2 regions of the Metapseudomonas otitidis genome follow, and region 1 is predicted to be linked to the other one. Evidence: predicted binding sites of a transcription regulator. Region 1 holds the regulator's gene; the other holds the start of a gene.
What was found. The regulator FliA, encoded in region 1, starts transcription of late flagellar genes. The targets are predictions, from matches to a motif close to CTAAAGTTTNNNNNNNNNNNGCCGNTAA.

Region 1 (4,265 bases):
GCTGAAGACCCTGGGCCGCATCCTCGGTGTGTCTGTCACTCACGTCGATCCGGGCCAGTCGCTGACCCAGGCTCTCGCCCCCCTCGCACGCAAGCGTGTGGTGCTGATTGATACGGCGGGGCTGCCGGCGAACGATCCGGCGCTTAAAATGCAGCTCGAGACACTGGCCAGTCGCAGCGTGAAAGCGCGCAATTTCCTCGTTTTGGCTGCAACCAGTCAAAGCCAGGTGCTGAAAGCGGCCTACCATAGTTACAAGCGGTGTGGCCTTTCGGGCTGCATCCTGACCAAGCTCGATGAAGCCGCGAGCCTGGGCGAAGTGTTGGGACTGGCTATCGGCCAGCATCTGCCGGTAGCCTATCTCGCTGATGGGCCTCGGATTCCGGATGATCTCCAGGTTCCGCGCAGTCACCAACTGGTGAGCCGTGCGGTGAGCCTTCAGGCACCGGAGGACCCCAGCGAGGAAGCCATGGCCGACCTGTTCGCAGGTCTGTACCAGGCGCCCACTCGCCAGGTTGGATAGAAACCCAGAGCCGCCCGGGATGGGTGGCGTGAATGCGCCAAGTGGCCCAGTCGACGTGAACAAGGTGTGTGATAAATGGGTAGTTTGCATCCCGTACAGGTGATTGCTGTAACCGGTGGCAAGGGCGGTGTCGGCAAGACCAACGTATCCGTGAACCTCTCGCTGGCGCTGGCCGACCTGGGGCGCCGCGTGATGCTGCTGGACGCCGACCTCGGCCTGGCCAACGTCGACGTGCTGCTCGGGCTGACGCCCAAGCGGACCCTGGCGGACGTGATCGCAGGCGAGTGCGACCTGCGTGACGTGCTGCTGCAAGGGCCGGGCGGCGTCCGCATCGTGCCAGCCGCTTCCGGCACGCAGAGCATGGTCCAGCTCTCGCCGATGCAGCATGCCGGCCTGATCCAGGCGTTCAGCGAGATCAGCGACAACCTGGACGTGCTGGTGATCGACACCGCCGCCGGCATCGGCGATGCGGTGGTCAGCTTCGTCCGTGCTGCGCAGGAAGTGATCGTGGTCGTCTGCGACGAGCCTACGTCCATTACCGACGCCTATGCGCTGATCAAGCTGCTCAACCGCGACTTCGGCATGAGCCGTTTCCGGGTCCTGGCCAATATGGCCCACAGCCCGCAGGAAGGTCGCAACCTCTTTGCTAAGCTGACCAAGGTGACCGATCGCTTCCTCGATGTGGCCTTGCAGTACGTCGGCGCCGTCCCCTACGACGAGTCCGTGCGCAAGGCGGTGCAGAAGCAGCGAGCGGTCTACGAAGCGTTCCCGCGTTCGAAATGTGCCCTGGCGTTCAAGGCGATTGCTCAGAAGGTCGACAGCTGGCCGTTACCGGCCAACCCCCGCGGCCACCTTGAGTTCTTCGTCGAGCGACTGGTGCAGCAACCCATCGCGGATTCGACCGTATGACACCACCCGCAAGTGGACTTCGCATGTACAACAAGGCTCAGGCCGGGGATTCCCAGCACCAGCTGATCGAGCGCTACGCGCCCCTGGTCAAGCGGATCGCCTACCACCTGCTGGCACGCTTGCCGGCGAACGTGCAGGTTGAAGACCTCATGCAGGCGGGGATGATCGGCCTGCTGGAAGCATCGAAGAAGTACGACTCCAGCAAGGGTGCGAGTTTCGAGACCTACGCCGGCATCCGCATCCGCGGGGCGATGCTCGACGAGGTCCGCAAGGGCGACTGGGCACCGCGCTCGGTCCACCGCAATACCCGGATGGTCAGCGACGCCATCCGCAAAGTCGAGGCAAGAACTGGACGTGACGCTAAAGATCAGGAGGTTGCGGCCGAACTTGGATTGAGTCTCGAAGATTACTACGGCATCCTGAGCGACACTTTGGGCAGCCGGCTGTTCAGCTTCGACGACCTTCTGGAAGGCGGGGAGCATGGCACGGCGCACGAAGATACCGGAGTCACCCATCTCGAACCTTCGAATGACCTGGAAGACGAGCGCTTCCAGGCGGCGCTGGCCGATGCCATCGCCAATCTGCCGGAACGAGAGCGCCTGGTGCTGGCGCTGTATTACGACGAAGAGCTGAATTTGAAGGAAATCGGTGAAGTGCTGGGAGTCAGTGAATCCCGAGTCAGCCAGTTGCACAGCCAGTGCGCCGCACGTCTGCGGGCCCGGCTGGGTGAGTGGCGTGCCTGAAGCACACCGGTTTTTCGATTGAACGACGCCCCCGTGACCCGGGGGCGTTCAGGACTGTACGGAGGTCGATTTGGACAAGAACATGAAAATCCTCATCGTGGACGATTTCTCTACGATGAGACGCATCATCAAGAACCTCCTGCGTGATTTGGGCTTCACCAACACCGCAGAGGCCGACGACGGCACAACCGCCTTGCCGATGCTGCACAGCGGCAATTTCGATTTCCTGGTCACCGACTGGAACATGCCCGGCATGACTGGCATCGACCTGCTGCGAGCCGTGCGCGCTGACGAGCGCCTGAAGCACCTGCCGGTGCTGATGGTGACTGCTGAAGCCAAGCGCGATCAGATCATCGAAGCCGCCCAGGCCGGCGTGAACGGGTACGTGGTCAAGCCGTTCACGGCCCAGGTGCTCAAAGAGAAGATTGAAAAGATCTTCGAGCGGGTCAACGGCTGATGCCAGTCGCGAGGACGCCATGGATAAAGATTCCCAGTCGGGAGACCTCGAGTCGACCCTGAAAAATCATGCACGCGAGCTGGTGGAAACCCTTGAAAAGGGCAACTTCGGCGATGCGGTGCAACTGATCCACGAACTGAACAAGGTTCGCGACCGCGGCCTCTATCAGGAAGTCGGCAAGCTCACCCGCGAGTTGCACAATGCGATCGTCAACTTCCAGATCGATCCGCATTTGCCCCACGCCAAGGAAATGTCCCAGATCGCCGATGCGACGGATCGTCTCTCCTACGTCGTGCACATGACGGAGAAGGCAGCCAACCGCACCATGGATCTGGTGGAGGAGAGCGCACCGCTGCTCAATGGCCTGGGCGATGAAGCCCAGAGCCTTTCCGAGGAGTGGGGGCGCTTCATGCGGCGCGAGATCGGCGCGGATGCGTTCCGGGAGTTGGCCAAGCGCATCGAATCGTTCCTGGCGCGCAGCCAGCGCGACACCGAGCAGCTATCCTCCCATATGAACGACATCCTGCTGGCACAGGACTATCAGGACCTGACCGGGCAAGTGATCAAACGCGTCACCCAGTTGGTGACCGAAGTTGAGCACAACCTGGTGAAACTGGTGCTGATGGCCAGTGATGTAGACCGTTTCGCAGGCATTCAACATGACCGCGAAGCGATGGTTGTCGAGAAAGAAAAACTAAAAGATCCATCTAGGGGTGAAGGTCCGCAGATCAATGCCGATAAGCGTGATGACGTCGTGGCCGATCAGGTCGACGTCGATGATCTGTTATCCAGCCTTGGTTTCTAGGGGAGCCGCCTAATGAGCTTCGACGCCGATGAAGAAATCCTCCAGGACTTCCTGGTAGAGGCCGGCGAAATACTGGAGCAATTGTCCGAGCAGCTCGTTGAGCTGGAGAGCCGTCCGGACGATATGGATCTGCTCAATGCCATTTTCCGGGGTTTCCACACGGTCAAGGGCGGAGCTGGTTTCCTCCAGCTAAACGCCCTTGTGGAATGCTGCCACATCGCCGAAAACGTGTTCGACATCCTCCGCAAGGGTGCGCGTCGAGTCGATGCCGAGCTGATGGACGTGGTGCTTCAGGCACTGGATACCGTCAACGAGATGTTCAGCCAGGTACGCGAGCGCTCCGAGCCGACGCCCGCCACGCCCGAGCTGCTGGCCGCATTGTCGCGCCTGGCAGAGCCTGCGGGTGCGTCCGAGCCTGAGCCTGTTGCTGAGGCTTTTGAACCTGAGCCCGAGCCCGAGCCGGAGGCCGAAGAGCCTGCCGCGCCGGCATCGGGCGACATCACCGACAGCGAGTTCGAGCAACTGCTGACGGCGCTGGACGAGCCTTCTGGTTCCGCTGCCGAACCCGCAGCCGGCAACGAAGCGGCCGCGTCGGATGAAATTACCGATGACGAGTTCGAAGCGCTGCTGGACCAGCTCCATGGCAAGGGCAAGTTCGTCGGCGATGCGGCGCCAGCTGCCAGTGCGCCCAAGGCGCCCGAGCCGGTTGCTGCCCCTTCTGCCTCGCCGGGCGGCGATGACATCACCGATGATGAGTTTGAAGCCCTGCTTGACCAGCTTCACGGCAAGGGCAAGTTCGTCGCCCCTGCTGTGGATGACACCGCACCGGCT
Region 2 (4,265 bases), 2.0 Mb from region 1:
TCGAGGAGTTCACCGGGCGCGACCAGATCGCCCTCACCGCGCAGCAATGCCGCGGCGAGCTGGTCCTTGGGGCGGGGAATGATGCGCACTTCGAGCGGGCGCCCATCACGGTTGAGGAACTGTTCGAAGGCACGGATGCGGTGGTATTCGACGCCGATGGCCTGGCCCTTCACCTCGCCAGAGCTGTTGCGGCTCTGGTTGACCAGCACCTTGAGCACCCCGGTCCGGCGGATCTGCGCCAGGTCGCGGGCCTCGCTCGGCTGCTGCCAGTTCTCCGGCGGGCCGGCCAGGCGCGCCGCCGCCGGGAACGGCAGCAGGGCCAGCAGGCACACGAGCAGCGGCAGGATTCGCGTCATCTGATCTCCGGACCCGTACGGCCCGCACCATGCGAACCCGAGCGACTGAGAACGCCATGCCACAGGGGAGTTCCCTGGGCGCCAGCGAGGGGGCGCGGAGAGTGTCACAGCCCGCCGTGCATTGCCAGCCACCGGCGGTCGCCCTGCCGACGAACCCGCATAACCCCACGTAAATATTGGCTTTTTCGACTGATCGGGCGCTTGCTATCCTGCCCCGCTCGCATCAGAGAGGTAGGAAAGATGCAACTCATCGACATCGGCGTCAATCTGACCCACCCGAGCTTCGCCCCCGAGTGCGAAGCCCTTCTGGAGCGCGCCATCGCCGCCGGCGTGGTGCAGATGGTGCTCACCGGCACCAGCGAGAAGGAAAGCGAAGCCGCTCTGGCACTGGCCCGCCGGCTCGATCCCGAGCGGCAACGGCTGTTCAGCACCGCCGGCGTCCACCCCCACGATGCCAGCCACTGGAACGCCGATACCGCTCGTCGCCTGAAGGCCTTGCTGAGCGAGCCGGACGTACGCGCCGTGGGCGAATGCGGCCTGGACTTCAACCGCGACTTCTCCCCCCGCCCGCTGCAGGAGAAAGCCCTCGAAGAACAGCTGGCGCTGGCCGTGGAGTTGGGCAAGCCGGTGTTCCTCCACGAGCGCGAGGCGAGCGAACGCCTGCTGGCGATCCTCCGCCCCTTCCGCGACCAGTTGCCCGCCGCCGTGGTGCACTGCTTCACCGGCGAGCAGCGCACGCTGTACGCCTACCTGGACCTCGACCTGCACATCGGCATCACCGGCTGGATCTGCGATGAGCGCCGTGGCACCCACCTGCACCCGCTGGTGCGGGACATTCCCGCCGGTCGGTTGATGCTGGAAAGTGATGCGCCCTACCTAATGCCTCGCAGTTTGCGGCCGAAACCCAAGCATGGGCGCAATGAGCCGGCCTTCCTCACGGAAGTCCTGCGGGAGGTCGCGCTGCACCGGGGCGAGTCCCAGGAACAGCTCGCCTCACACAGCACGGCATGCGCTCGTCAGTTCTTTGGGCTGCCAGATATCGCCTAACCTCTTCGTGCGAAAGTGCGAATTGATAAGGATCAAGTTTCGCGTCAGAGTGCTGCGAAACAATGCTGGCACCTTGCCAACAGCCATACCGAGAAGAAGAACGACCCCATGGGCAAATGGATTCGCGACCTGTCACTGAAGTACAAGTTCTGGGCCGTCAACGCGGTGGCATTCGCCACCACCCTGCTCCTGGTGCTGCATGCCATTTCCCTGGAGCAGGATGCCCGCCAGCAGGCTGCCCGCGAGGCGGCGCAATCCAGGGCGCAGCTGCTCAAGGCCTGGCCGAGCGGCCAGGCCCTGCCCGGCGGCGGGGACGTGGTGGTCTTCGCCAGCGGCAGCAGCCCCGATGTGCGCGATGTCGATGGCTCGGCGCTGGCCCGTGCCAATGGCTGGGTCGACCTCCCCCATGACAACCTCTTCGGCAGCGACCCGGTCATCGGCGCCCAGGTGCAGGACGCCGGCCAGGGCCAGCGCGTGGCCGTGCTGGTCCGAGGGCCGAGCTTCATCGAGGTGTTCGCTGATCGCACCCTCAACTACGCCGTTACCGTGTTCCTGCTGATGATCGTGCTGCTGGCGTCCTCGCAGCTGCTGATCCGCTTCCTGCTCAGCCACCTCAACACCCTCAAGGACGTGATGCTCCACGTGGAGAAGAGCGGCGACCTCTCCGCCCGCGTTCCGCTGGACAGCCGCGACGAAGTGGGCCAGATGGCCAGCGCCTTCAACGCCATGCAGTCGGGCTTCCAGCGCGTGGTGGGCACCGTCGCCCAGGTCACCGCCCGCCTCGACGAAGGTGCCGCCCGCCTCGCCGGCAGCATGGGCGAGGTCCGCCAGGGCATGCTCGGGCAACAGAGCGAGACCGACCAGGCCGCCACCGCCATCAACGAGATGTCCGCCACCGTCCACCACATCGCCCAGCACGCCGCCGACACCCGCGACCAGTCGCGCACCGCCGACCAGTTGGCCGGCAATGGCCAGCAGGTGGTCAGCCGCGTGGGTGAGTCCATCGCCGGGCTGTCCAGCGGCGTGCAGCAGACCGCCGAGATGATCGGCCGCCTCGCCGAGGACAGCCAGAAGATCAGCAGCGTGGTCAGCGTCATCCACGGCATCGCCGAGCAGACCAACCTGCTGGCGCTCAACGCCGCCATCGAAGCCGCCCGCGCCGGGGAAATGGGCCGTGGCTTCGCCGTGGTGGCCGACGAGGTGCGCAACCTCGCCCGCCGCGTGCAGGACTCCACCGACGAGATCACCTCCATGATCAACGCCCTGCAGTCCGGCACCCGGGACGCCGTGGAGTTCATGCAGGAGAGCTCCTACAAGGCCGACAGCTGCGTGCAGCAGGCCCACGAAGCCGGCGAAGCCCTGGCCGCCATCGCCGGAGCCGTGGCGCAGATGCGTGAGAGCAACACCCAGATCGCCGTCGCCGCCGAGCAGCAGAGCCAGGTGGCCGAGGAAATGACCCGCGCCGTGGTGCGCATCCGCGACGTCACCGAACTCACCGTCGGCCAGACCGTCGGCTCCGCCGCCACCAGCAACGAGCTGGCCGAACTGGCCAGCGAGCTGTCCCGCGCCATCCGCCAGCTCAAGCTGTAGCCGCTTCTATCCCACCCATAGAGAAGACCCATTCGCCGGCCCCCTCGGGGCCGGCCTAGACTGCCCGCCAATCCCGGAGGATTCGCACATGGGCAAACGTCATCCCGATCTTCACCGCTGGCAGTGGCGCACCTACGCCAGGAACCACCGCAACCCCACCAACCTCGTGCTGCACCTGATCGCCGTGCCGCTGTTCATCGTCTCGGTGCTGGTGATCCTCACCGGCCTGTTCGACCTCGCCTGGCTGCCCCTGGCGCTGGGGGTCATCGGCGTGCTGGCCTCCCTTGCCCTGCAAGGCCACGGCCACCGCCTGGAGCACGAAGCGCCGGAGCCCTTCGAGGGCCGCCGTGATGCGGTGGGACGCATCCTGATGGAGCAGTTCGTGACCTTCCCGCGCTTCCTCTTCAGCGGCGGCTGGTGGCGCAACTGGCGGAACCGTTCCTGAACGGGCATCAAAGCGCCATCACGTTTCGTCGGATTCCCTCAAGCCTGCCGGCATGCTGACGATATGCTGGCACCACGAGGCCCGAGGACAGTCGCATGCCGTTAAAGCGACGTTTTTTTGTCACCATTTTCCTGACGCTACTGGCCTGTCCCTGGGTCCGGGCAGATGAGGCCGCCTACCCGCTGGACCTGCCCGCCCTGAGGGTGCACAGCCCTGGGCAACCCGTCCGCACCTTCACCCTGCGCACCTTGCAGAGCATGCCAGCCACCACCGTCACGGCCCGTGGCCCGGCAGATGATCGCGTCTCCGAGTGGCGCGGCGTGCCCCTGGCCTACCTGCTGCGCCAGCTGCACGTGAGCCCACCGGCCAATGCCCAGCTGCGCATGCGCGCACTGAACGACTACTCGGTGATCATCCCGGCCAGCGACATCAACCGCTATTCCCCGGTCATCGCCTACCAGCGCGACGGCCAGCCGATGCCGGTGGAATCCCTCGGGCCACTGTTTCTCATGTACCCGTTCGACCAGCACCACGAACTGCGGACCCAGAAGTACTACAACCGCGCCATCTGGCAACTCAGCGAGATCTTCATCGAGTAAGCCATGCCCGAGCGCCTACCCGACAACGCCGCCTACATCGCCCGCCAGCGGATGGTCATGTTCGTCCTGCTGGCGCTGCTGGCCGGCATGGCCGTGGTGGTGGCCGGCTGCCTGTGGATGGTGATCCGCGAGGCCCGGCAACTGGGCCACCCGACCTCCCATGGCGAGCTGTGGCAGGCCTACCAGATCCGCAACGCCATGGGCCGCCTCGTCGAGGAGGCCCGCAGC

Region 2: PotMrB4_RS09150 (methyl-accepting chemotaxis protein) is a predicted target of FliA. The motif match lies at 1,435-1,462, and genes of this name have one in related genera.

Annotation. Positions count from the first base shown of each region.
Region 1 covers NZ_AP022642.1:3,947,013-3,951,277, reverse strand. Annotated here, with positions in the region: gene flhF (flagellar biosynthesis protein FlhF) at 1-520, shown strand, start outside; gene fleN (flagellar synthesis regulator FleN) at 596-1,429, shown strand; gene fliA (RNA polymerase sigma factor FliA) at 1,426-2,172, shown strand; gene PotMrB4_RS18115 (chemotaxis response regulator CheY) at 2,255-2,629, shown strand; gene PotMrB4_RS18110 (protein phosphatase CheZ) at 2,649-3,434, shown strand; gene PotMrB4_RS18105 (chemotaxis protein CheA) at 3,447-4,265, shown strand, end outside.
Region 2 covers NZ_AP022642.1:1,948,739-1,953,003, reverse strand. Annotated here, with positions in the region: gene PotMrB4_RS09160 (MltF family protein) at 1-356, opposite strand, end outside; gene PotMrB4_RS09155 (TatD family hydrolase) at 597-1,403, shown strand; gene PotMrB4_RS09150 (methyl-accepting chemotaxis protein) at 1,512-2,993, shown strand; gene PotMrB4_RS09145 (Mpo1-like protein) at 3,082-3,438, shown strand; gene PotMrB4_RS09140 (molybdopterin-dependent oxidoreductase) at 3,534-4,037, shown strand; gene PotMrB4_RS09135 (GGDEF domain-containing protein) at 4,041-4,265, shown strand, end outside.